Azoarcus sp. KH32C: one gene and its partner. The protein of the gene in region 2 binds, or shares a complex with, the protein of the main gene of each other region. Links are inferred from orthologs where the notes say so. Each region holds a gene or a part of one and is shown on either strand. Other genes may lie near its edges.

Region 1 (16,742 bases), 2.3 Mb from region 2 along the record:
CGGCCCGGACCGTCGATCCACGCGACGAAACGCTCGAACGCATCCGGCGCGCCGCCCGCGGCGAACTCCGCGCCCGGGCTGCGACGCAGCAGGCGATGCAAGTACAGCGGACCGCCCGCCTTCGGGCCGGTGCCCGAACGCCCTTCACCGCCGAAGGGCTGCACGCCGACGACGGCCCCGATGATGTTGCGGTTCACATAGATGTTGCCGACGTGGGCACGCTCGACGATCGCGTTGATCGTCTCGTCGATGCGCGAATGGATGCCGAGCGTCAGGCCGTAGCCGCTCGCGTTGATCTGGTCGACGACCTTCATCAGGTCCTTCGCGCGATAACGCAACACGTGCACCACCGGGCCGAAGACCTCGCGTTCGAGTTGCGCAAGCGAATCGATCTCGATCAGGGTCGGCGGAATGAAAGTCCCGCCGTTGCAGGCCGCGGGCAGCGGCAATTGCACGACCCTCGCGCCGCGCTCGCGCATCGACTCGATGTGGCGCGCAAGCCCTGCCTGCGCCTCGGCGTCGATCACCGGCCCGATGTCCTTGCGTACGTCGGCCGTGTTGCCGAGCGCGAGCTCGTTCGTCGCCCCCTTGATCATCTGGACCACGTGGTCGGCGATGTCCTCCTGCAGGCACAGCACGCGCAGCGCCGAGCAACGCTGGCCGGCCGAATCGAAGCCGGATGCGAGCACGTCGCCGACGACCTGTTCGGGCAGCGCCGTCGAATCGACGATCAGCGCATTCTGGCCACCGGTCTCCGCGATCAGCGGGATGTCACCGCCGCGCTCGGCGAGCGTGCGGTTGATGATCATCGCGACTTCGGTCGAACCCGTGAACATCACGCCACGCACACGGGCGTCCGCCACGAGCGCCGCCCCGACGACCTCGCCGCGTCCCGGCAGCAGCTGCACGACCGCCTCCGGCGCACCCGCCTCGCGGAAGAGCCGCACCGCCCAGGCCGCGATCAGCGGCGTCTGCTCGGCGGGCTTTGCCAGCACCGGGTTGCCGGCGACCACTGCCGCCGCGACCTGACCGGTGAAGATCGCGAGCGGGAAGTTCCACGGGCTGATGCACAGCACCGGCCCCAGCGGGACGTGCTGCGCGTTGTCCAGCGCGCGCGCCTGCTCGGCGTAGTAACGGCAGAAATCGACCGCCTCGCGCAATTCGGCGATCGCATTCGCCCACGACTTGCCCGCTTCGCGCACTGCCAGCGCGATCAGCGCCAGCCCGTCGCGCTCCATCAGATCGGCGACGCGCTCCAGGCACTCGGCACGCTGCACCGGCGAGCGCAAAGCCCAGGCATAGGCCGCCGCATCGGCCGCGGCGATGGCTGCCTCGACCTCAGGCAATCCGGCCTCGACCACCTCGCCGACCACTTCGTCGAGATTCGCCGGATTGCGCACCGGCTGCGCCACGCCGCCAGCGACCGCTCCACCGGCCAGCATCGGCCCCGCCACGTGGCGCACCGCACGGCTATCCTCCAACGCCGCGGCGATCGCCTCGCGCACCGTCTCGTTCGACAGGTCGTAGCCCTTCGAATTGCGCCGCCCGGCACCGTACAGATCCTTCGGCAGCGGAATGCGCGGATGCGGCGAACCGGCGAGCGAGTCGGCAAGCTCGACCGGGTCCTTGATCAACTCCTCGACCGGCACGTTCTCGTCGACGATCAGGTTCACGAAGCTCGTGTTCGCACCGTTCTCCAGCAGGCGGCGTACCAGGTAGGCGAGCAGCGTCTCGTGGCTGCCGACCGGCGCGTAGATGCGCACCATGCGGCGCAGCACCGGATCACCCGTGATCTGGTCGTACAGCGGCTCGCCCATGCCATGCAGGCACTGGAACTCGTAGTCGCCCGGATGATAGTTGTCCTCGGCCATGTGCATGATCGAGGCCATCGAATGCGCGTTGTGCGTCGCGAACTGCGGGTAGATCACGTCGCGTGCGGCGAGCAACTTCTTGGCGCAGGCGAGGTAGGACACGTCCGTATACACCTTGCGCGAATACACCGGATAGCCTTCCAGCCCGTCGATCTGCGCGCGCTTGATCTCCGCGTCCCAGTAAGCGCCCTTCACGAGGCGCACCATCAGGCGGCGATTGTTCTTGCGCGCGAGATCCACGATCCAATCGAGCACGAAGGGGGCACGCTTCTGGTAAGCCTGCACAACGAAACCGATCCCGTCCCAACCCGCCAGATCCTCATCCTCGACCAGCGCTTCGAGCAGGTCGAGCGAGATGTCCAGACGGTCCGCCTCCTCGGCGTCGATGTTCAGCCCGATGTCGTAGCCGCGTGCGAGCTCGCACAGCGTCTTCAGACGCGGCAGCAGCTCGGCCATCACGCGCTCGCGCTGCGCCCAGTTGTAGCGCGGATGCAGCGCCGACAGCTTCACCGAAATACCGTTGCCGTCCACCACGCCACGCTTCGCCGAGCCGTTGCCGATCGCGTGGATCGCATGCTCGTAGTCGTCGTAATAGCGCTGCGCGTCCGCAGCCGTCATCGCCGCCTCGCCCAACATGTCGAAGGAATAGCGATAGCCGCGCCCCTCGCGCTCGCGGCCGCGCTCCAGCGCCTCCTCAATCGTGCGCCCGGTCACGAACTGCTCGCCCAGCATGCGCATCGCCAGATCCATGCCCTTGCGGATCAGCGGCTCGCCCCCCCGCGTCACGAGCTTCGTCAGCGCGCTCGCGAGACCCTCCTCGCTACGCGTCGCGACCAGCTTGCCGGTGATCAGCAAGCCCCAGGTCGCCGCGTTCACGAACAGCGATGGGCTCTGCCCCAGGTGCGAACCCCAGTCCCCACCCGCCAGCTTGTCGCGGATCAGACGATCGGCCGTCGCCTTGTCCGGCACGCGCAGCAGCGCCTCGGCCAGACACATCAGCGCGACGCCTTCCTGGCTCGACAGCGAGAACTCCTTCATCAGCGCATCGACGCCGCTCGAACGCGCGCGCTTGCCGCGCAGGCCGATGACGAGCTGACGCGCGAGATCATGGATGCGGCGCTGTAGAGGCGCATCGACGCGCGCCGCCTCGATCAGCGGCGGCACACAGTCAGGCTCGGGCGCGCGATACGCGCTGGTGATGTGCTGGCGCAGCTCGGAACGTGGCGCGACGGGAAGGGCTGCGAGGGCAGACGGATTCGATTGGGTTGTCATGAGCGAAAAACTCCGCAAAGGTCTTGGGCAGGGTCTCCACCTGCCGCATCGGGTTCGGCAGGACCGCCCGCCGAAAACCCGATTCTTCACCCAATAGCGTAGTTTATGGCTCCGAAATTCGCCTCCAATAAGACATAATTCCGGCTGAAAGCCTCCCTCGTAGCCATTTTTCCTACCCGCCGACCATCATGGACCGCATCGATCTCAAGATTCTTGCCGAACTCCAGCAAAACGCCCGGATCTCCTTCGTCGAGCTCGCGCGCCGGGTCGGCCTCAGCAAGACCCCGTGCGCCGAGCGCGTGCGACGCCTCGAAGACAGCGGCGTGATCCGCGGCTATTACGCGGCCCTCGACCCGGTCGCCATGGACCGTGGACACGTCGTGATCGTGCAAGTGCTCTTGAGCGGGACCACGGCTCAGGAATTGCGCCTATTCAATGAAGCGGTGCAGCGCATCCCGGAAATCCAGACCTGCCAGATGATCGCAGGCGATTTCGACTACCTGCTGACCGTGCGGACGCGCGACATCCACACCTACCGTAGCGTGCTCGGCGAAAAGATTTCCGAACTGCCGTGCGTCAAGCAGACGCACACGTACGTGGTCATGGAAGTGGTGAAGGACGAAAAGACGATCGATATCAAGACGAACGAGCCGCGGCGGCCCGCCTGAATAGATCAGATAGTCAGAAACCCTACCCCGCCCAACCCGAAGCGGCGGCTGGAGAAGTGCCGCCGAGCTGTCCGAGAGCGCCGCGGCCGGTCGGATCACGGGGGAAACACGGCGACGCATGTCTGAGCCGGCGCAGCCGGCGAGTTTGCGTCGCCGCCCCCGCGATCCGGCCGGACGCGGGGAGCCGAAGGCCGCGAGCGCCTGCCCGGCGGCGCTTCTCCCGCCGCCGCTTCAGGCACCCACGTCAAAAAGACAGAAAAGTTCAGCCTTCCAAGTGATACTTGGTCACGCGCTCGACTTCCGCCGCCGACCCCAGGATCACCGGCACACGCTGATGCAGCCTGGTCGGCTGCACGTCCATGATCCGCTCGCGCCCCGTCGTCGCCGCGCCACCCGCCTGCTCGACGATCATCGCCATCGGATTCGCCTCGTACATCAGGCGCAGCTTGCCACCCTTGTCGCGGCACTTCTCATCCAGCGGATACATGAAGACGCCGCCGCGGGTCAGGATGCGATGCACGTCCGCGACCATCGACGCCACCCAGCGCATGTTGAAATCCTTGCCGCGCGGCCCGGCCTTGCCCGCCTGCAGCTCCGCCACGTAGCGCTGCACCGGCGGTTCCCAGAAACGCGCATTCGACGCATTGATCGCGAACTCCTGCGTCTCGGCGGGCACCGTCATGAACGGATGGGTGTACACGAAGCTCCCCATCTCGCGGTCCAGCGTAAAGCCATGCACCCCGTTGCCCACCGTCAGGATCAGTAGCGTCGACGGCCCGTACAGCGCATACCCCGCCGCCACCTGCTCGCGCCCCGGCTGCAGGAAATCCTGCTCCGTCGGATCGTTCGCGCCGTTGCGCGGGGGATTTCGCAGCACCGAAAAGATCGTCCCGACCGAAATATTGACGTCGATATTGGACGAACCGTCGAGCGGATCGAACAGCAGCAGAAAGCCACCCTTCGGATAATCGAAGGGGATCTGATGCACCTCCTCCACCTCCTCCGACGCCATCGCCGCCAAGTGGCCGCCCCACTCGTTCGCCTGCAGCAGGATCTCGTTCGCGATCACGTCGAGCTTCTTCTGCGCTTCACCCTGCACGTTGTCCGTGCCGGCCTCGCCCAGCACGCCGGCCAGCGCCCCCTTCGACACATTGACGCTGATCGCCTTGACCGCACGGGCCACCACCTCGATCAGCAGACGCAATTCCGGCGTGGTCCGGCCCGCGCGCTGCTGCTCGATCAGAAACTGGGTTAGCGTGACGCGACGCATGAATAAACTCCTTGTTGGTCCGGCGGAGCGGACATCCGATTGTTCCACAGCTCAAGGGGCGGATTATCCCGCGGAAGACGGCCGAGCGCATCAACATCCGCAAACAGTTGCAGCCCCGTTCGTGGACCGGGGCGGTTATGATCAACACCTGCGGGCGAGGCACCGAAGCCTCGCAGCACCGTCCATAATCCGATTGCACCGTATGCATGTCATGGTTCTCGGCGCCGGTATCACCGGCGTCACCACGGCCTGGTTCCTCGCCAAGGCCGGATTCGAAGTCAGCGTGATCGAACGCCAGGGCGAAGCGGCGCTCGAAACCAGCCACGCCAACGGCGGCCAGATCTCGATCAGCCATCCCGAACCCTGGGCCAACCCCTCCGCGCCGATGACCGCGCTGCGCTGGCTCGGACGCGAAGACGCACCGCTGCTGTTCCGGCCCCATGCCGACCTCGAGCAGTGGGCCTGGGCCCTCGCCTTCCTGCGCGAATGCTTGCCGGCGCGGACTCAGCGCAATACCCAAGCCATCGCACGGCTCGCCGTCTATAGCGCCGCGCAACTGCGCGCGCTGCGCGCCGAAACCGGCATCGCGTACGACCACCTCGAACGCGGCATCCTGCACCTCTTCTTCTCGGCCAAGGAATTCGCCCACGGCAGCGCCAAGGCGCCCCAGCTCGAAGCGCTCGGCATCCGGGCCAGAGTCTGCTCGACCGACGAATGCCTCGGCATCGAGCCGGCACTCGCGCATCTGCGTGACCAGCTCGCCGGCGCACTGTACGCGCCGGACGACGAATCCGGCGACGCTTGCCGCTTCACGCAGGCCCTCGCCATACGTGCTGCCGAAGCGGGTGTGCGCTTCCACTACCGGACCACGATCACCCGAATCGCCCAGCAGGGCGGCACCATCGACGGTATCGACGTGCGCGACCGCGATGGCCGCACGGGCATGCTGAAGGCCGACCAGTACGTGGTATGCCTCGGCAGCTACGGCCGGAAACTCGTTTCCCCGTTCGGCGAACACCTGCCGATCTACCCCGTCAAGGGCTACTCCGTCACCGTCCCCGTGCTCGATCCGAGCCGCACCCCGTCGGTCAGTCTCACCGACGAATCCCGCCGCATCGTCTGCTCGCGCCTGGGGGATCGGCTGCGCGTTGCCGGAACGGCCGAACTCAACGGCTTCGATACCGCGATCAATCCCGCCCGTTGCCAGGCCATCCTCGACTGGCTCGAATCCCGATTTCCCGGCGCCACCGACATCGCCGCCGCCCAGCGCTGGACAGGCCTTCGCCCCGCGACCCCATCGAACGTCCCGCTCATCGGGCACGGCGGCCCGTCGAACCTCTGGTACAACACCGGCCACGGCACACTCGGCTGGACGCTTGCCTGCGGCTCGGCGAGCGCACTCGCGGCCCTGATGTGCGGCAATCCGGCGCCGGTTCGCGACTTCCCCTTCCTGCCGCGCTGAGCACTCCGGCCGCCGTCGGCGGCTGCAACGAAACCGTCATCGGACGGGCCTAGGCTGGAGGCTTCCACCCTCGGGACGCCGCCGCATGAACATCCTGATGATTTCGGATGTCTATTTTCCCCGCATCAATGGGGTTAGCACATCGATCCAGACCTTCCGCCGCGCGCTCGCACCGCACGGCATCAAAAGCACCCTGATCGCACCGGCCTATCCGGAGGCCGCGCCGGACGACGACCCGGCGCTGATCCGCATCCCGTCGCGCTATCTCCCGCTCGACCCCGAAGATCGCGTGATGAGCCGCGCCGCGATACGGGCCCTGCTCCCACGCCTGCGCGAAGAGCGATACGACCTCGTGCATGTGCACACGCCCTTCGTCGCACACTACGCCGCGCTCGACCTCGCCCGCGCACTCGATCTGCCCTGCGTGGCGACCTATCACACCTTCTTCGAGGAATACCTCTTCCACTACATCCCTTTCCTGCCCCGAGGCGCGCTGCGCGCCCTCGCACGCAACTTCTCCCGCCACCAATGCAATGCGATGGATGCCGTGATCGTGCCCTCGCAGGCCATGAGCGACACGCTCGCTGCATACGGCGTCAGCCGGCCGCGCCATGTCGTGCCCACCGGCGTTCCGCTCACGGACTACGCGGAAGGCATGGGCGGCGACGCATTTCGCGCCCGGCTTGGGCTCTCGCGCGATTGCCCACTCCTGCTGTACGTCGGCCGCGTCGCCCACGAAAAGAACCTCGGCTTCCTGATCCGCGTGATGGATCGCCTGCGCCGCCAACATCCGTCCGCAATGCTCCTGATCACCGGCGAAGGTCCGGCGCTTCAAGGGCTCAAGGCGATGGTGAGACGCCTCGAACTCGACTCGCACATACGCTTCCTGGGCTATCTCGACCGAAACCGGGAACTGCCTGACTGTTATCGTGCGGCCGATCTCTTCGTCTTTGCGTCACGCACCGAAACACAGGGACTCGTCCTGCTCGAAGCGATGGCTGCGGGAACGCCTGTCGTCGCCCTCGCGGAAATGGGCACCTGCGACATCATCGAACCGCAGCGCGGCACACGCGTCGGCCCAGACAACCCGCAAGCGTACGCCGCGCTCGTCGGAGAATTGCTGGCGAAGGACGAAACCCTGCGTGAGATGGGGGACGCCGCGCGCCTCGAAGCACAACGTTGGGGCGCCGACGAAATGGCGACGCGACTGGCGCGCCTGTATCGGGAGGCGGTGACGGCGGCTGCACGGTCGGCGCAGTCGCCGGCCGTGCAGCATCCGTAAAGGACAGGCAGAAGCCTACTTGACGACCTTCAGGTGGCCGCGACCGAAGCCGGACCCGCCGGGCGCCGGCGAATCCGGACCTGCATCACCGGGGTCGGCGCCAAGCGCATCGCCGTCGACCGAAGTTTCTTCGGCCTCGAACTCGGTCGGGTCCTCTGCCGCGGACTCGATCTCGAACGCCATGCCGTGGCCGTTTTCCCGCGCGTACACCGCCAGCACGTTCGCGATCGGCAGCGACAGCGCATGCGCGACGCCGCCGAAACGCGCCTGGAAGGTGATCAGCTCGTTGCCCATCACCAGGTGATTGGTCGCATCGGGCGACAGGTTCAGGACGATCTGGCCGTCACGGGCATAGCCGGGAGGCACGACGGTACGCTCGTCGACCTGCACCGCGACATAGGGCGTATAGCCCTGGTCGAGGCACCAATCGAAGATCGCGCGCACCAGATAGGGTTTTGTGGATACCTTGCTCATCGGGAACCATCGCTTGGCCGCACCCGTCGCCGGGCGCAGCCCCGCATCAGCGGCGCATGACCTTTTCGGAGGGAGTCAGGGCGTCGATGAAGCCCTGACGGCTGAAAATACGTTCCGCGTACTTCATCAGGTTCGCGGCGGCCTTCGGCAGCTCGATGCCGTAGTGCTCCAGGCGCCACAGCAGCGGCGCGATCGCCACATCGAGCATCGAGAAGTCGTCGCCAAGCATGAACTTCTGCTTGGTGAAGATCGGCGAGAGCTGGACCAGCTGGTCGCGCACGTGAGCGCGGCTCTTGTCGACGACGCCCTTCTGGTTCTTCTCGAGCACCTCGATGTGCGAGAACAGCTCGTGCTCGAAGGTGTGCAGCAGCTGGCGGGCACGCGCGCGCATGATCGGGTCGGGCGGCATCAGCTGCGGATGCGGAAAGCGCTCGTCGATGTACTCGTTGATGATGTTGGACTCGTACAGCACGAGGTCGCGATCGACCAGCACCGGCACGCGGTTGTACGGATTGATGACGGCGATATCTTCGGGCTTGTTGTAGAGATCGACATCGATCACCTCGAAGTCCATCCCCTTTTCGTAGAGCACGATCCGGCAGCGATGACTGAACGGATCGGTCGTGCCGGAATATAGGTTCATCATGGTCTTGCAGCTCCCGATACAAAAACAAAGCGCACCACGCGGTGTCGCGTGGTGCGTCAGAGGTCAAAGCAGCGAATTAGTTCGCGCCGACGCTCAGTGGATGTCCTTCCAGTAGTTCTTCTTCAGCGCGAAGCTCAGGCCGAAGAGACCCGCCAGGAAGATCAGCACGATCACGCCGATCGACTTACGCTTCTCGGCAACCGGTTCGCCCATCCAGACGAGGAAGGAGACCAGGTCGGCGACGGTCTTGTCGTACTCCTGGACCGACAGCTTGCCCGGCTTGGCCAGTTCGAGCTCGATCGACTTCACGCCTTCGTGCTCCGAAACCTTGGCGACCTGCTCACCCTGCAGTTCCCACAGGATGTGCGGCATGCCGACGTTCGGGAACACGACGTTGTTCCAGCCGGTCGGACGAGCCGGATCGCGGTAGAACTCGCGCAGGTAGGTGTACAGCCAGTCGGCACCGCTGCCGAATTCCGAAGCGCGCTGACGCGCGATCAGGGTCAGGTCGGGCGGGGTCGCGCCGAACCAGGCCTTCTGATCCTTCGGGTTGGCCGAGATCTTCATCAGGTCGCCGACACGCTCGCCCGTGAACATCAGGTTGTCGCGGATCTCCTGCTCGGACAGCCCGATCTGGGTCAGCGAGTTGTAGCGCATGAAGCTCGCGCTGTGGCAGTTCATGCAGTAGTTGATGAAGGTCTTGGCACCCGCTTGCAGCGAGGCCGGATCCTTGCTCACCGGCGCCTTGTCCAGGTGCAGCGTGCCACCCGAGGCCAGCGCCAGTGCCGGCGCGAACAGCGCGGCAGCGGCCAGACGCTTCAGAGTCTTGATCACACGATTACTCATTTGAAAGTCACCCTATCCGGTTCGGGTTGGCACTTGTCCAGTTTGCTGTACCACGGCATCAGCAGGAAGAAGCCGAAGTAGATCACCGAGCAGATCTGCGCGACGATCGTACGGCCGGGGGTCGGGGGCAGCACGCCAAGGTAGCCCAGCGTGAAGAACGCGACCAGGAACACCGCCAGGATGCCCTTGAAGAGACCGCCCTTGTAGCGGATCGACTTGACCGGGCTGCGGTCGAGCCACGGCAGGAAGGCGATCACGACCACCGCCGCGCCCATGCCGACCACGCCCCAGAACTTGGCGTCGATGCCGAACAGCGGGTAGGTGATGGCGCGCAGCACCGAGTAGAACGGCGTGAAGTACCAGACCGGCGCGATGTGCGGCGGGGTCTTCAGCGGGTCGGCCGGGATGAAGTTGTTGTACTCGAGGAAGTAGCCGCCGCCTTCAGGCGCGAAGAACACGATCGCCGAGAAGAAGATCAGGAAGCCGACCACGCCGACGATGTCCTTCACCGTGTAGTACGGGTGGAAGGGGATGCCATCGAGCGGAATGCCGTTCGCGTCCTTCTTCTTCTTGATCTCGACGCCATCCGGGTTGTTCGAGCCGACTTCGTGCAGCGCGACGATGTGCGCGAGCACCAGGCCGATCAGCACCAGCGGCACGGCAATGACGTGGAAGGAGAAGAAGCGGTTCAGCGTCGCATCCGACACGACGAAGTCGCCGCGGATCACGAGCGACAGGTCCGGACCGATGACCGGGATCGCCGAGAACAGGTTAACGATGACCTGTGCGCCCCAGAACGACATCTGGCCCCACGGCAGCAGGTAGCCCATGAAGGCTTCGGCCATCAGCGCGAGGAAGATCAGGGTGCCGAAGATCCAGATCAGTTCGCGCGGCTTGCGGTAGGAACCGTAGAGCAGACCGCGGAACATGTGCAGGTAGACGACGATGAAGAAGGCCGACGCGCCGGTCGAGTGCAGGTAGCGGATCAGCCAGCCGCCCGGGACTTCGCGCATGATGTACTCGACGCTGGCGAAGGCGACGGGGATGCCCGATGCGTTCACGGAGGCGTCCGGCTTGTAGTGCATGACCAGGAAGATGCCGGTCACGATCTGGATCACCAGCACCAGCAACGCCAGCGAGCCGAAGAAGTACCAGAAGTTGAAGTTCTTCGGCGCATAGTACTCGGACAGATGCGCCTTCCAGGTCGACGTCAGCGGGAACCGCTCATCGACCCAGTTCAGCAGTTGTTGTGATTTCGTAGTCATCGCTTAGGCCTTTGAGTCGTCACCGATGAGGATCGTGGTTGCCGTGAGGAACTTGTGCGGCGGCACCTGGAGGTTGTCCGGAGCCGGCATGCTCTTGTAGACGCGACCCGCGAGGTCGAAACGGGAGCCGTGACAGGGGCACAGGAAGCCACCGTGCCAGTCGTCGCCCATGCCGCTTTCGGCACCCATCTTGAACTTCTCGCTCGGCGAGCAGCCCAGGTGGGTGCAGATACCGACGGCGACGAGGTATTCGGGGTTGATCGAACGAGCCTTGTTCTTCGCGTACTCGGGCTGCATGTCCTTGTTGGACTCCGGGTCGCTCACGGCGGCCTCGGTCTGGTCAAGCGTAGCCAGCATCTCGGGGGTCCGGCGCAGAATCCACACCGGCTTGCCACGCCACTCCACCGTCATCATTTCGCCGGGCGCCAGCTTGCTGATATCCGCCTCGACCGGCGCTCCAGCAGCTTTTGCACGCTCGGACGGCGTCAGACTGGCAACAAACGGCACTGCCGTCGCCACCGCAGCCACGCCACCGGCGGCCGACGTCGCGACAAGCAGTTGCCGGCGGCCACTGTCCATCTTCTGATCCACGCTCATGAGCCTCATCCCTGAAAAAGAAACCCGTTTCCGGATACAAAAAAACCGCGGAAGTCTAGCAAGAAACCCGCAACATAAAAAGGGCGGGATCATTAAACGCCCTTAATTCAGGGCTTTGGCGCACAGGAGATATCAGCCGAAAGCGGTATTCGGCATCATTTTTTGCGCAGCGCAACAGCGCGACTGTTACAAGGCGCGACGCTCCACGAGGGCCTGGGCGATGGTGCCGGCGTCGGTGTGCTCGAGCTCGCCGCCCACGGGCACTCCGCGCGACAAGCGACTGACCTTGATGCCGCGGGCGGCGAGCGCCTCGGCGATCACGTGGGCGGTGGCTTCGCCCTCGTTGGTGAAGTTGGTCGCGAGGATCACTTCACGCACGGCGCTGTCGGTGGCTCGCGCCAGCAGCTTGTCGAGGCGCAGTTCGCGCGGACCGATGCCATCGAGGGGCGACAGGCGCCCCATCAGGACGTAGTAGAGGCCGTTGTAGGCGTGCGTCTGCTCGACCATCGCGAGGTCGGCCGGCATCTCGACGACGCACAGCAGAGACGGGTCGCGCTGCGGACTGGCGCAACGCTGGCACACGGCATCTTCAGTGAAGGTATTGCAACGCTCGCAATGGCGCAGCACTTCGAGCGCGTGGCCCAGCACCTGCGCGAGGCGTTGCGCCCCGCGCTGGTCGCGCTGCAGGAGGTGGTAGGCCATCCGCTGGGCGGATTTGGGCCCCACCCCGGGCAGCACGCGCAAGGCCTCGATCAGTTCGTCGAGGCTGGAAGGAGATGACATCGGATCAGAAGGGCAGCTTCATTCCGGGCGGCAGGTTGAGGCCCGAGGTGAAGCCGGCCATCTTCTCCTGGGTCGTCGTCTCGACGCGGCGCACGGCGTCGTTCACGGCCGCGGCGACGAGGTCCTCGAGCATCTCCTTGTCGTCCATCACGGACGGGTCGATGCTGACACGACGAACGTCGTATTTGCATGTCATTTGCACCTTGACCATGCCGGCGCCCGATTGTCCTTCGACTTCGATGCTGCCGAGCTGGTCCTGCATCTTCTTCATGTTTTCCTGCATCTGCTGGGCCTGCTTCATCAGGCCAGCGATTCCGCCCTTCATCATGGTCAGATCTCCAAAAAAATTGGCTTAGAGAGGTTTGACCGACGCTTCCACGAGGGTTGCATCGAATCGTTCAATCAGTTCGCGTACGAAAGGATCGCGCTCGAGCGCCGCGACCGCCTCGGCGTGGCGCACGCGCCGCTCGGCCTCGTCGCGCTGGGCGGGGGTTTCGCCGGCAATGGCGCCAACCTGCACGCGCAGCTTCAGCGGCTGCCCGCAATGGGCGACGAGGATATCCTGCAGCCGGTCGACGAGGCCGGGGTTCATGCTCAACAGGTGCCGGTGCGCCTCGGAAAGACGCAGCTCGAGCACGCCGTCGACGAATCCCAGCCATTCGCAGTGCTGGGAGAATTCGCGCACCATGCCGCCCAGCCCCAATGCGCGCAGGGTGTCGTGCCATTGCCCGGCCGCGAGGCCCGCCAGGGCGTCGGGACTCGCCGCGCCGGCGGGAGTAGTCCCTTCGCTCGCGGGCGGCGACTCGATCGGAGCCTGCGGAGCGCTCGCCGGAGCAGACTGCGGCGCCGGCTCGATGATCCGTGCAGCCGGGGCGACGGTTTCGGCGACGATGGCCGCCGGAGCAGCGGCAACCGGGGCCGGGCGCGACTGTGCGGCGGCAGCATGGCCGAATTGGGCCTCAGGGGGCAGGTCTTCCCACGGCGGGATCGACGAGGCGGGTTCGCTGCGCGCCTCGGCTCGTCCGGCGGCGGGCGCCGATGGGGCAGACGGGGCCGGCTCGACTTCCGCCCGACGCGGTGCCGGAGCGGCCTCACTGCGATTCTGGGCCGGCGCGGCCGGAACGACAGGCGCGGGCTCGGGGCGTTGAGCCGCGGGTGCAGGACGGGCGGGGACCGGGCCACGGGCTGCGCTCCCGCCACCACCGGCCGCGGCGGGACTTCCCAGCGCCGGGGGCTGTTCGGGGCGGAAGGCATGCAGGCGCAGCAGCGTCATCGTGAAGCCGGCGTACTCGTCAGGCGCGAGCGGCAGCTCGTCGCGGCCGTGAATCGCGATCTGATAGGCGAGCTGCAGGAATTCCGGGTCGAAGGCTTCGGTATAGGGCGCGAGACGCTGGCGTTCGGCATCGTCGCCGATCGCAGCCGGCGCGAATTGCGCGAGGGCGACGCGATTGAACAGCGACGCGAGGGCCTGCAAGGCGGCGTCGAAGGAGAGGCTGCGCGTTTCCATGCGGTCGGCGACCGCGAGCAAGGCGGTGACGTCGCCGGCGGCGAGCGCGTCGAGGACGGCATACAGGTGGTCGTCGCCGACCGTGCCGAGCATGTGCGTGACCTGCTCTTCCTCGACCTTGCCGGAACCGTGGGCGATGGCTTGGTCCAGGAGCGACAGCGCGTCGCGCATCGAGCCGCACGCCGCCTTGGCGAGATGACGCAGCGCCGATGCCTCGAACGGAACGTCTTCGGCCTGGAGGATGCGCGACAGGTGATCGACGATGTGGCCCTGCGGCATCTGCTTGAGGTTGAACTGCAGGCAGCGTGACAGGACGGTGACCGGGATCTTCTGCGGATCGGTCGTCGCGAGGATGAATTTGACGTGCTCGGGCGGCTCTTCGAGGGTCTTCAGCATGGCGTTGAAGGCATGCCCGGTGAGCATATGCACTTCGTCGATCATGTAGACCTTGTAGCGGCCTTGCACCGGCGCGTAGACGGCCTTGTCGAGCAGTGCCGCCATGTCCTCGACGCCGCGGTTCGAGGCCGCGTCCATCTCGACGTAGTCGGGGAAGCGGTCGGCGTCGATGGCGGTGCATGCGGAGCATTTGCCGCAGGGTTCGGCGGTGATGCCGGTCTCGCAGTTGAGCGCCTTGGCGAGGATGCGCGAGATCGTGGTCTTGCCGACCCCGCGAGTCCCGGTGAATAGCCAGGCGTGATGCAGACGGCCCGTCGCAAGCGCATGACTGAGCGCCCGTACGACGTGCTCCTGACCGACCAGCGTGGCAAAGCTCCTGGGCCGCCACTTGCGCGCGAGAACCTGATAACTCATGGCGGGATTCTAGCAGAGCGCCCCCGGCTGCCCGGATGAATTCGTCTGCACCGGTCACTTCGGCCTCGCCGCTATTGTGGCTGACCGATCTGCAGGTAGTAGCGCATCTCACCCAGCTCGGGCAGGTAACTGGCGCCGAGATACAAGGGGCCGAGCACGGTGTCGGCGCCAAGGAAGAGCGACATCGCGCGCCGCCGCCCGGGGTTCGGCGTCAGCGAGGCGCCGTAGTTGCGCACGTCAGCCCATTCGGCGGTCGCACCGGCATAGACGCCGCGACCGACCGAATCCGGCAGGCGGGTGATGAGACGGTAGTAGGCGGCGCTGGCGAGTGCGACCTGGTCGCCGGCGATTTCGCCGTAGCGGTAGCCGGTCAGGCGGAAGGGCCCGCCCAGCTGGGTGCGGCCGACTTCCGGCAGATCACGGTCAGGGCTGCCGGTGAAGAAACCGTGCAGGCGCAGGACGTTGGCGCCGAGAGACATCGCCCCGTCGCCGTCGAGCTCGGTGAAGAGATAGTGGTGATCGTCGCCGAAGGAAGGGTCGTGCAGTTCGCCGCGCAGGCGGGCGGCGTAGCCGTGGCGCGGAAAGAAGGGGCTGTCGAGACGGTCGATGACGGCGCTGACCTGCAGCGAGCCGTCGGCGACAGTGCGCTCGGGATAGAGCACCGGGCCCGAGACGACTTCGGACTTGCGATCGCCGCGCCGCCAGCCGGCCCGCAGCTCGCCCCACATGCCCATCTCGTAGCCGAGATCGAGCCCCAGCACGCCGCCGCGCTCCTTGTTCTCGGAGAGTTTGCGGCCATCGACGAAGATGGGCAGCACGCGGTTGAAAAGTTCAACGGACGGCGCGACGAACCAGCCGCTGTCGAGATCGAGCGGCTGGTAGAGCTCGGAGCGGATGCGGTTCGTGTTGCCGAGCTGCATATCGACATCCCAGCGCGCACCGCGCGTGTTGAGCCAGCGGCGCGAGAAGCCGGCGTAGACGCCGACCGTGGATTCGCCTTCGAAATCGGCTGCGACGCCGCCGCCGAAACGCAACAGGTTCGGGCCGGAGGCCTTTTCGTCGGCTTCGATCTGCACGGTCGCACGCGGCCCATCGCGCAGCACGCTGTAGCGCAGGCGGTCGAAGTCGCCGCGGGAATAGATCTGCCCGATGTCGGTTTCGAGCCTGGAGGTATCCAGCGGCTCGCCGAGTTTCTGCGATAGCGTCGCGCCGAACAGACGCTGAGGCACGACCTTGAGGCCCTCGATCGCGATCGATTCGACCACCGGCGCCGGCTGCTTGCGCCGTTGCTGGCGCTGCGCCTGCCATTTCGCATAGGTTTCGGCATCGACGGAAAAGCGCGCGAGCGACGCGCTTTGTTTCAGCGCGGCGATCGTGCCGTAGGGAACGGTTTCGAGGGCGCGGTCGAAGTCGCGCGAGGTGATGTCGCCGAGTTCGACCTGGATCAGCGCGTCGTCGGGCCCGAGGCGCTCGATCTGCTGCCGCACGTTTTGCTCCAGTGCGAGGTTGATCGCCTGCAGCACGATGTCGGTGGCGGTCAGCAGGCGGTCACGCAATTGCGGCGGCGTACCGAGATTTACGGCGATCACGCGGCCGCCACAGAGGCGGCGCCCGTCGTCGACGGGAAGGTTCATCACGAGCCCGCCATCGACAAGCAGGCGGTCGTCGTTCTCGATCGGCAGGAAGACGCCGGGCACGGCCATGCTGGCGCGCATCGCCCGCCACAGCGGCCCCTTGTCGAGCAGGACTTCGGCGCCGGATTCGAGGTCTGTGGCGACGGCGCGAAAGGGCAGCGACAGCGAGTCGAAGCTGGGCAACACCTCGGCTCCACCGGCGAGGCGGTTGAGGAAGCGGTCCATCGCCTGGCCGGAGATGGCGCTTTGCGGCAGCAGCAGGCGACCGTCGCCGTAGCCCATGACGATAGCCGAGCGGTTGCGGGCGGCGTCCTGCTTGTCGCGGAAGGGCTGGTCCTCGCGCGGGACGTTGTTG
Region 2 (10,641 bases):
GCGTCGATGAAAACGCTGGTGACAATTCCCGCATCGGCCAAACGGCTCACGACGTCCTTTAGCCGAGCTTCTTGGGCAATGACGTCGAGCCCGCCTTCGGTGGTCACTTCATGACGCCCCTCTGGCACGAGCATCGCCATCTCCGGCTTCAGCGCGCAAGCGATGCCAACCATCTCATCGGTGGCAGCCATCTCAAGGTTCAGCTTGACCTGAGTGAGATCGCGCAAGCGCCGCACGTCGTCGTCCTGAATATGGCGTCGGTCCTCACGCAGATGCACCGTGATGCCGTCGGCGCCACCGAGATGCGCCTCCACGGCGGCCCATACGGGGTCAGGCTCCCAGGTGCGACGGGCCTGCCGCAAAGTCGCGACGTGGTCGATATTTACGCCGAGTTCGATCACAGCTCCTGCAACTCCTTGAGAACCCGGCGCGACTGCAGCGTCTGTCCGCCGAGATAATGATTGATCAGCATGCGCAGCAAACCCTTGCTCTGCGCCAGCGTCTCGGGCCGGGAAAATTCGGCACGCGCCATATCCAGCAGAGTCTGTCCGCTCAGGGTCGGCAGATCGCCTTCCTCGCCCTCGAAGCGGACCGGGCCTCGCTCGATTATATAGAGGTACTCGCCCGTCGCATCGACGGCCTCTCCCGACTCGCCGTCGCTCTCCAACTCGATGCCATAACCCAAATCCCGCAGCAGAGCCAGTTCGAACCGCCGCAAGGTGGGAGCGAGAAAATCGGTACGCGCCAATGTCCCTATGGCTTCGGAATACGCGTGGAACAGTGAGGAATGGGCGTCCTCCCGCGCGGTAAGCCGAAACAACAGCTCGTTGAGGTAGTAGCCGCACATCAGCGCACGCCCGGTCAGAAGAGGCTGGCCGCCACACCACTCGGCACGCATCAGGGTCTTGACCTCTCCACCGCCGGTCCAGCTGACCAGCAGGGGCTGAAAAGCCATCAGCAAGCCACGCAACGGCGATTGCGGGCGGCGCGCACCTTTTGCCACCAAAGCCACGCGCCCGAAATCCCGCGAGAAAACCTCCACGATGAGGCTCGTTTCCCGCCATGGGTGCGTATGGAGAACGAACCCGGGCTGCTCCTCGACACGCTGCTTCTGGCTCACGAACTCACGCAGTTCGGGAAATTATTCGTAGCCGAGACTCTTGAGGGCGCGCTCGTCATCGGCCCAGCCACTCTTGACCTTGACCCACACCTCGAGAAACACCTTTCCATCGAACAGTTGCTCAAGTTCGACCCGGGCCTCGCTCGCAATCCGCTTGAGTTGCTCTCCGCCCTTGCCGATCACGATCCCCTTGTGACTTGCACGATCGACCACGACGGCGGCGAAAATGCGTCGCAAATTCCCTTCGGTCTCGAATTTCTCGATTTCTACCGCAATACCGTAAGGCAATTCGTCGCCGAGGAGCCGAAACAGCTTCTCTCGCAGAAATTCCGCAGCAAGAAAACGTTCGCTCCGATCAGTGACCTCATCGGCGCCATACATCGGTTGCCCCTCGGGCAGCAGGGGCGTGACCGCCTTCAGCAACTCATCGACGTTCGTGCCGCGTTCCGCGCTCAGTGGCACGATCTCCGCAAACGGGAACACCTCGTTCATCCGTGCAATAAAGGGCAGCAAGGCGCTCTTGTCCACCAGGCGGTCCACCTTGTTGATGACGAGGACGACTTTCGCCCCCTGTGGCAGAACATCGACGACCTTACGATCATCCTCGCCAAAACGCCCAGCCTCGATCACGAAGAACACAAGGTCGACATCACCCAGTACCTGCGATACCGTCCGGTTCATCGAACGATTCAAGGCGTTGCGGTGTTTCGTCTGAAATCCCGGCGTGTCGACGAACACAAACTGGGCGTCGTCGTTCGTCAGGATCCCCGTCACCCGATGCCGGGTCGTCTGCGCCTTGCGTGACACGATGCTGATCTTTTGCCCGATCAGGCGATTAAGAAGCGTCGACTTTCCGACGTTCGGACGCCCGACGATCGCCACGAAGCCAGTCCGGAAACCGTTCGACGACCCTTCGCTTTGGGAAATATTGTCCGGATTCATGCTTTTCTCAATTGTGCCAACGCACTTTCCGCCGCCTGCTGCTCGGCGGCCCGACGACTCGGCCCACGGCCGCTGGTCTGCAGTTTCAATGCGTTGACCTGACAAACCACTTCGAATTCCTGCGCGTGGGCTTCGCCATGCACTTTCACCGTCGCATAAGTCGGAACCGGAAGCTTCCGCCCCTGGAGCAACTCTTGCAGCGCGGTCTTCGGATCCTTCGACGCCCGTTGCGGATCGATTTCCGCAATTCCCGGGGCGTAGAGGCGATCGATCACTGCCTTCGCGGCATCGAAACCCTTGTCGAGATACACCGCGGCAAACACCGCTTCGAGCGCATCCGCGAGGATCGACGGCCGCCGATGCCCTCCGCTCTTCAACTCCCCTTCGCCGAGACGCAGGTACTCGCCGAGGTCAAGCTCGCGCGCGATCCGGTGCAATCCGTCCTGGCAAACGAGCGAGGCCCGAAGACGCGACAACTCCCCTTCGCGCAGCTCGCCAAACCGTTCGAACAGCGCAATGGCCACGACGCAATTGAGAACGCTATCCCCTAGAAACTCGAAACGCTCGTTGTTGGGCTGACCGTAGCTACGGTGAGTGAGCGCCCGCTGGAGCAGCGCCAAGTCCTGAAACTGGTGTCCGATGGCACGCTGAAGGCGCCCTAGATCCCCATTCACCCTATTTTCCGAGCGAGGTCGCGTGGAAGTCGATCAACAAGCTGACATTCGCGACGATCGGCACCTTACGCGCGTATTGCACGTCGATCACGACCTTTCCGGCGTCCTTCCTGATGTCCAGATCGGTTCCCGTCACCGTCACCACATCATCGATCCCGGCACGGCGGTCAAAACTCCGGCGCAAATCGTTGATGGATGCACCGCCGTCGCCCTCACCGGCCACAACCTTGATGATCTTCTGAATCGCAAAGTACTCGTTGACCGCGGGTACCGTTCGGAACCCGATCAGCAGTACGGACGCCAGCAAAGCCCCGACAATCAACACCCCGACCGGGCTCAAACCTTGTTGTTTCTTCTTCAGCCGCATGCCTTCTCCCTTCACCGGAAACTGCCGATCCGCTTCATGTCACTGAAATTGAACCAGATGAAGAATGCCTTGCCGACAATGTTGGCATCGGGCACGAATCCCCAAACCCGGCTGTCGCTGCTCGAATCGCGGTTGTCACCCATGACGAAATAATGTCCCGGGGGAACCACGCAGCTAACGCCCGAGCTAGTATAGGTGCAGTTCTCGCGGAACGGATAATCGAGCACTTGGGGAACGTAGGCCGGCGCCTCACGCTCGTTGAGGATCGAATGTTCCACAACGCCCAGCTTTTCCATGAAGCGTGGCGAATAGTAGAGTCGATCCGGATGTAGGTAATCGTCCTGCGGGCTCACGGCAACGACTTCCCCGTTGATGCGCAGGCGCTTGTCGATATACTCGACGCGATCTCCTGGCAAGCCGACCACACGCTTGATGTAGTCCATCGACGGGTCGGCGGGGTAGCGGAACACCATCACGTCGCCACGAGCCGGGTCGTTGACGGAAAGCACCTTCTTGTTGATGACGGGCAAGCGGATCCCGTAGGTCCACTTGTTGACGAGAATGAAATCGCCGACCAGCAAGGTCGGGATCATCGATCCGGAAGGAATCTTGAACGGCTCGACGATGAACGAGCGCAGCCCGAAGACGATGAGGATGACCGGGAAGAAACTGGCACCATACTCGACCCACCATGGCGAAGGACTGCCGGGCGCGCGACGCTTGCGCGCAATGAAACGGTCAACTGCCCAGAGCGCTCCCGTCGCCACGAGCAGCAGGAACAATACCAACGCAAAATTCACAAAATCTCCCAATCCACGCAGTCGTCTTCTTAGAACACGAGCACCTACTTGCCGTCATCGACCCGCAACACGGACAGGAATGCCTCCTGCGGAATCTCGACGTTCCCGACCTGCTTCATTCGCTTCTTGCCTTCCTTTTGCTTTTCCAGGAGTTTCTTCTTCCGCGTGATGTCCCCGCCGTAACACTTGGCCAGGACGTTCTTGCGCAAGGCCTTGATGGTCTCGCGGGCGATGATGTGCGAGCCGATCGCAGCCTGGACCGCCACGTCGAACATCTGCCTCGGAATCAAGCCGCGGAGCTTCGCAGCAACCTCGCGTCCCCGATACTGGGCCGATGCACGGTGCACGATGACCGACAGGGCGTCGACCTTTTCGCCGCCGACCAGCAGATCCAGCTTCACGAGGTCAGCTGCGCGATATTCCTTGAATTCGTAATCGAGCGACGCATAGCCACGCGACACCGACTTCAGCTTGTCAAAGAAGTCCATCACGACTTCGTTCATCGGCAGTTCGTAGATCAACTGCACTTGGCGGCCGTGGTAGCGCATATCCACTTGCACACCCCGCTTCTGGTTGCAGAGCGTAATGACCGGGCCGACATAATCCTGCGGCAAGAAGATCGTCGCCGTGATGATCGGCTCCCGGATTTCCGCCATCTTCGAAGCATCCGGCAACTTTGCCGGATTCTCCACATGGATGACTTCGCCGCTATTCATCATCACCTCGTACACGACCGTCGGAGCGGTCGTAATGAGGTTCATGTCGAACTCGCGCTCCAGGCGCTCCTGGACGATATCCATGTGGAGCAGACCGAGGAAGCCGCATCGGAAGCCGAATCCGAGCGCTTGCGAAACCTCAGGTTCGAACTGCAGCGACGCGTCGTTCAGGCGCAACTTTTCGAGCGAATCGCGAAGCTGATCGTATTCGCTCGACTCCACTGGATAGAGGCCCGCGAACACCTGCGGCTTGATCTCCTTAAAGCCCGGAAGCGGCTCTGCAGCTGGGCGCGCGGCAGAAGTCACCGTGTCGCCGACCTTCGCCGCCTGCAGTTCCTTGATGCCGGCGATGATGAAACCAACCTGCCCCGCAGAAAGCTCTTCCCGCGACAGCGAGCGCGGAGTGAATACTCCCACCTGATCGCACAGGTATTGCGCGCCGGTCGCCATCAACTGGATGCGGTCCCTCGGACGCAGCACGCCGTCGACCACACGCACCAGCATGACCACGCCGACGTAGTTGTCGAACCAGGAGTCGATGATCAGCGCTTTGAGCGGCGCATTGGGATCGCCCTTCGGCGCCGGAACGCGCCGCACGACCGTCTCGAGCACCTCCTCGATGCCGAGTCCGGTCTTCGCCGAGCACAGCACCGCATCGGACGCATCGACACCGATCACGTCCTCGATTTCCGTGCGCGCATTGTCGGGATCCGCGGCCGGCAGATCGATCTTGTTCAGAACGGGAACGACTTCGACGTTCTGCTCGATCGCCGTATAGCAGTTCGCTACGGTCTGCGCCTCAACCCCTTGCGACGCGTCGACGACGAGCAGGGCTCCTTCGCATGCGGACAGCGAACGGCTGACTTCGTACGAGAAGTCGACGTGTCCCGGAGTGTCGATCAGGTTCAAGTTATAGACTTGCCCATCCTTCGCCCGATATTGCAGGGCAGCAGTCTGAGCCTTGATGGTGATGCCGCGCTCCCGCTCCAAGTCCATGGAGTCGAGCACCTGCTCTTCCATTTCACGCTCGGACAGGCCCCCACAATACTGGATCAGCCGGTCCGCCAAGGTGGACTTGCCATGATCGATGTGGGCAATGATGGAGAAATTTCGAATATGTTGCATGCGACAACAAAAGAAAGGTGCCATACGGCACCTTGAATGGATCGATTGAATCAGCTAAGCGGCGGATTCTAGCGGAAATCCGCGGCAATAGGCACGAATGGCCGCTTCGTCCAGGTGGTAATGACAAAGAACCTTGTCGCCTGCCACCACTACCGGCACCAACTCGTCCCAGCGAGCCTCCAGCTCCGGATCGGCATCGACGTCCAGAGTCCGCACCGACCACCCCAGCTCTGCGGCGAGCGGTTTCAGCTTATCCACTAGATCATGACAAAGATGACACCACTCGCGGCTCATCACCGTGAATTCGCGAACGACAGTCATTCGCCCGCCCGCAAACTAACATAGCTTGCCCCTTCGCTACGCTGCACCAGCAAGGTCACAGTCTGGCCATCCTTCAGATCGGACACCTGCCGGTTGTACGTTTCGAGCGTCTTCAGCGGAATCTGCCGCCCACCGACCACCATCGCAAGGATCAGATCGCCGACCTGGAGATCGGCACGCGCCGCCGCGCCCTGGACTCGCTCGACCAACAGACCATGATCGGCGTTACGCTCGCGACGTTGGGTCGCATTCGGGACAGCCAGGGCAAGTCCGAGCTTGTTCGGGGCCGGCGAAGCCCGCTCGGCACGTCGCGCGCGCCGCGCCGCATCATCCTGCCACTCGCCGACGACAACCTGCATCTCACGCAAGGAGCCTCCACGATAAAGGCTCAGCATTGCCGATGCACCGGGACGGCTCGCGGACACGATTCTCGGCAAGTCACTGGAATTCTCGACCGCCTTGCCGCCGAAACGGACGATCACATCGCCCTGCTCGATACCGGCCTTCGCTGCCGGTCCATTCTGCTCGACCGCACTGACCAGCGCGCCCTCCGGGCGCGGCAGGCTGAAGCTGTCAGCAAGCGAACGTGTCACTTCCTGAATCGCGATACCGATCCTGCCCCGCTGAACCCGGCCGGAAGCCCGCAACTGCGCCTGCACATCCATGGCAAGATCGATCGGAATCGCAAACGACAGCCCCATGAAGCCGCCCGTCTGACTGAATATCTGGGAATTGATCCCGACCACCTCGCCCTTCAGATTGAAAAGCGGACCGCCGGAATTTCCGGGATTGATGGCTACATCAGTCTGGATGAACGAGACGAAATTTTCATCGGGAAGGCTACGCCCCTTTGCACTGACGATGCCCGCCGTGACGGAATGGTCGAAGCCGAAAGGCGACCCGATCGCGACAACCCATTCGCCGACCTGCAACTTGGCGGGATCGCCGATAGTCAGTCGCGGCAGGTCGCTCGCTTCGATCTTGATCAAGGCGACGTCACTCCGCGCGTCGGCGCCGATAACGCGCGCCCTGAACTCGCGCTTATCCACCAAGCGCACAAGAATCTCGTCCGCATCCTCGACGACATGGGCGTTCGTCAGAATATAGCCGTCCCCGCTGACAATGAAGCCGGAGCCAAGGGAGCGATTGTCAGGGTCGGATCGAGGATGACCGGGCTTCTTGGGGATAAACCGACGAAAGAAGTCGAACATCGGATCGTCATGATCCAATCCCGGAAACGTTTGCGCCCCCGACTTCCCGGACTGTGCCGCACTGATATTCACCACCGCCGCCCCGTGCCGCTGCACGAGCTGAGTAAAATCGGGTAGTACCGCGGCACCACCCGCGCCGTGCGCGACGGGCACCAGAGCCAACAGCGAGACCAAGAACACTCGCCGAACCCAACCAAAAACCATCATCCGAACCTGCTCCGCTGCTCTTCTGCGCATTCACTCGCCGTCGTCATCTCGACACCGAGCCCCCCCCACACATCCGGCCGCTGCATCAGCCAGCGACTCAGCCCGAATGCCGACACCAATCCGGTCATCGCCCCAATCAGTGCGCTGAGATCTTCACTCCCCGCGGGGGAGAACAAGGTTCCAAGGGCCGCACCGACAAGTAGAAACACCACCGCAACGCCATATCCCAACAGGGCGCCGCGCAAGGGCGCGCGCGCATCCACCCGGAGATTGACCGTTTCTCCGACCTTGGCTCCCACTCCATTGCGCATCCGAAACAGATCAGTTCTCGCTTTAAAAGGATAGACCAGTCCCGACGATCGACATCCCCCTGGTTCATCGCAGCGACCGCAGCCACCCGTTCGATTGCGCACCCTCACCCAAGCATCGTCTCCGTCGACACATTCGACCACGGCGGCGATCTGAATCATCGCGCTACGGGTTCCATCGCGTCGGCGAGCCGCTGGACGGTTCGCAAGGGAACCTCGCCGAGAGCGGTGACTAGATGAGGACCGACCATCCGCTTGTAAATGTTGATAGCGCCGCTCGACAACTGGCCCGCCGCCAATCGTCCACTCGCCTGGTTGGCGGGCTCGATAAAAACCGAGATCGCTGCAAGACCGTCGCTATAGACGAGATGCAGGGCGTCGCCATGATCACGCCCCAGGGGCCTGCGCACTATCGACATCAACGAGAAGCCGGCGATCGGTGCCTGCACGCCCCACCCGCTGTCCTCGCGACGAATCTCGACACCATTCGCATGGACAACCTTCCAGTCCCCGTCGCGCGCGAGACGGGGCCGCACGGCCTCCATCGCGATGTCGCCGCCGATCTTCACGTCGCTGAATGCGAACTGTTCGATAATCTCGCCACGATCGTCCAGCGTACGCGACTTCAGTAGAAGCCCTGACTGCATTTCGGCCCACAACTGGTAGCCGAATCGATATTCGTCCTTCGGCTCCAGGATGATCTGCTGCGCCTCCATTCCCGCAATTCGCCCGACCTCCCCTTTCCGGATCCGGTAATTCTCGGCAATCCCCGCGAAGGACGACGGCAGCCGCGCAGGGAAAGCCCGCCGCCCCCCCGCTCGGTCGATAATCACTGTCCGCTGGTCAGGCAATATGCAGCGAACCTCGCTGCTGCTCCTGACCACCTCCCGCGGACTTCCGTCGAGCACCTCGAGGCGTTCATGCTCACCGGCCGCATCCATCATATGGACCACGCGCGAAGTCTCGAAGCTCTTGCCGGATTGGTAGATAAAAGTGCCCGAGTAATTGAGGCGCTGGCCGGCGGCGGCCATGCGCCCGAGCCAGGAGAGCGCATCTCCCGGGGTCTGCGCCATCGCCTGCGGTTCAACAAGCGTGAAGCAGAACCCCAGCACGACGAGAAGCCACTTCATCGGGCGCCGTCCTGACTGACTTCGGATATCGACCTGACGTGTTGGATAGCTCCGGAGATCGGCCCGCCTCCGGTCATCGATTGATGAGCAAAAACGTATTCTTGATGCGGATCGATCGCGGAAGACGTGACCGAGACAGGACGCACACCTGACACCTGGGATTCGACCAGCTGCAGTCGCGGCGAAACCTCAGCTACGTGACTCACGCCGGTAGGCTCGGCATACAGTGCATGAGCCACCCAGCCAACCGCCGCAACGCCCATCACCGAAGCCGCCAAGGGCATCAGCGAACGCCAGACCCCGGATGTGCCGGATTCCGCGCGTTTCATGACAGGCGCCAGCAATGTCGGCGCCGTATCGATTTCCGCCATCACCCGATCAACGAAGTCATGCGCCACGCATTCGTCGCCGCGCAGCGCATCGCCTATCAGACAATACGTCTCCCACTCGTTGCGCAGAATCGGCTCGCACCGGACCTCCTCGAGAACTGTACGTACGCACTGATCATCCAGTTCGCCGTCAAGAAATGCCGACAGTTTGTCCTTCATGAATACCACCTACCAACGTTTGTCAGGAGCCGTGTCCAGCAGCGGCCTCAGCTTTTCAGCAATTGCTTCGCGTGCCCGAAAGATCCGCGAACGCACCGTCCCGATCGGACAATCCATGATGCTAGCAATCTCCTCGTAGCTCAGGCCTTCGAGCTCCCTGAGCATGATCGCGGTCCGCAACTCCTCCGGCAACGCCTCCATCGCCTTGTTCACCGTATCGGCTATCTGCTGCGTCATCAGCAATCGTTCGGGCGTGTTGATATCCCGCAACTGATCGCCTTCCTCGAAGGTTTCAGCCTCCTCAGAGTCGAAACCGGTGGACGTCGGGGCACGCCGGCCCTGTGACACCAGATAGTTTTTTGCCGTGTTGATTCCGATCCGATAAAGCCAAGTGTAAAAAGCGCTATCTCCCCGAAACGACCCCAAGGCCCGATAGGCCTTGATGAACGTCTCTTGGGCCACATCCTCCACTTCGGCGGAATCGCGGATCAGCCGCGAAAGCAGTCTGTGCAGCTTCCGCTGGTACTTCGCAACCAGCAAGCCAAACGCCTGCTTGTCGCCGCGCTGTACGCGTTCGACAAGTTGCTGATCTATCTCGCGATCGCTCATGAGCGGGCCGTTTCCCTACGTTGGGCAAAATCCGCGCCAGTATAGCGACCCCCTATGAGTACGGCAAAGCCGGAGTTATCCAACAGACACGGACCGTTTCAAATAGTTCATACGTTGGTGTGGTCTTGCACTCGGTGCGCCACACGACCGTTCGCGATCTGCGGAAGACGCGCCCAGACGTGCTATATTGCCGCGCGCCCGTCCTTTGGTTTTCGCGATCTTGTCAAAACAATACGACGTACTCATCATCGGCAGCGGCACCGCTGGCCAGTCACTCGCCCTCAGACTTGCGGATCATCTGCGAATCGGGATTGTCACCAAACGCTCGCTGGCCGACAGTGCCAGCGCGTGGGCGCAAGGCGGCATTGCGGCCGTGCTCGACAACACGGACAGCATCGCCGCTCACATTCAAGACACCTTCACGGCCGGGGCGGGACTGTGCGACGCCAACGCGACCCGCTTCGTCGTCGAGCATGGCAAACAGGCGATCGAGTGGCTGATCGGAAGAGGAGTGCCTTTCACCCGGGAAGACGAATCCACGATCGGCTACCATCTCACGCGTG

The links.
Region 1: the proteins of AZKH_RS14065 (region 2) and AZKH_RS04250 are in contact, whole or in part, in a crystal structure (PDB 1YFN), measured with the Escherichia coli proteins. The link is inferred for Azoarcus sp. KH32C from one-to-one orthologs.

Annotation. Positions count from the first base shown.
Region 1 is NC_020516.1:927,340-944,081, reverse strand. Bases 6,571-9,450 are described here. They hold AZKH_RS04250 (ClpXP protease specificity-enhancing factor), read right to left. Parts: upstream 8,300-9,450; coding sequence 7,841-8,299; downstream 6,571-7,840. Other genes in these bases: AZKH_RS04240 (cytochrome c1), read right to left, coding at 9,039-9,450; AZKH_RS04245 (glutathione S-transferase N-terminal domain-containing protein), read right to left, coding at 8,346-8,945; AZKH_RS04255 (glycosyltransferase), read left to right, coding at 6,629-7,825. In the rest of the region: putA (trifunctional transcriptional regulator/proline dehydrogenase/L-glutamate gamma-semialdehyde dehydrogenase), read right to left, coding at 1-3,143; AZKH_RS04270 (winged helix-turn-helix transcriptional regulator), read left to right, coding at 3,332-3,811; AZKH_RS04265 (class 1 fructose-bisphosphatase), read right to left, coding at 4,074-5,081; AZKH_RS04260 (D-amino acid dehydrogenase), read left to right, coding at 5,284-6,543; more of AZKH_RS04240, read right to left, coding at 9,451-9,791; AZKH_RS04235 (cytochrome bc complex cytochrome b subunit), read right to left, coding at 9,788-11,056; petA (ubiquinol-cytochrome c reductase iron-sulfur subunit), read right to left, coding at 11,060-11,653; recombination mediator RecR, read right to left, coding at 11,840-12,436; AZKH_RS04220 (YbaB/EbfC family nucleoid-associated protein), read right to left, coding at 12,441-12,764; dnaX (DNA polymerase III subunit gamma/tau), read right to left, coding at 12,789-14,753; AZKH_RS04210 (patatin-like phospholipase family protein), read right to left, coding at 14,825-16,742. UniProt on the Escherichia coli protein: Enhances recognition of ssrA-tagged proteins by the ClpX-ClpP protease; the ssrA degradation tag (AANDENYALAA) is added trans-translationally to proteins that are stalled on the ribosome, freeing the ribosome and targeting stalled peptides for degradation.
Region 2 is NC_020516.1:3,194,754-3,205,394, forward strand. Bases 7,694-10,426 are described here. They hold AZKH_RS14065 (sigma-E factor negative regulatory protein), read right to left. Parts: upstream 9,470-10,426; coding sequence 8,918-9,469; downstream 7,694-8,917. Other genes in these bases: AZKH_RS14055 (SoxR reducing system RseC family protein), read right to left, coding at 7,694-7,953; AZKH_RS14060 (MucB/RseB C-terminal domain-containing protein), read right to left, coding at 7,950-8,921; rpoE (RNA polymerase sigma factor RpoE), read right to left, coding at 9,479-10,078; nadB (L-aspartate oxidase), read left to right, coding at 10,299-10,426. Outside these bases: AZKH_RS14010 (pyridoxine 5'-phosphate synthase), read right to left, coding at 1-401; DNA repair protein RecO, read right to left, coding at 398-1,120; GTPase Era, read right to left, coding at 1,142-2,062; rnc (ribonuclease III), read right to left, coding at 2,059-2,736; AZKH_RS14030 (DUF4845 domain-containing protein), read right to left, coding at 2,738-3,103; lepB (signal peptidase I), read right to left, coding at 3,115-3,903; lepA (translation elongation factor 4), read right to left, coding at 3,948-5,744; AZKH_RS14045 (glutaredoxin family protein), read right to left, coding at 5,799-6,065; AZKH_RS14050 (Do family serine endopeptidase), read right to left, coding at 6,062-7,480; more of AZKH_RS14055, read right to left, coding at 7,480-7,693; more of nadB, read left to right, coding at 10,427-10,641. UniProt on the Escherichia coli protein: An anti-sigma factor for extracytoplasmic function (ECF) sigma factor sigma-E (RpoE). ECF sigma factors are held in an inactive form by an anti-sigma factor until released by regulated intramembrane proteolysis (RIP).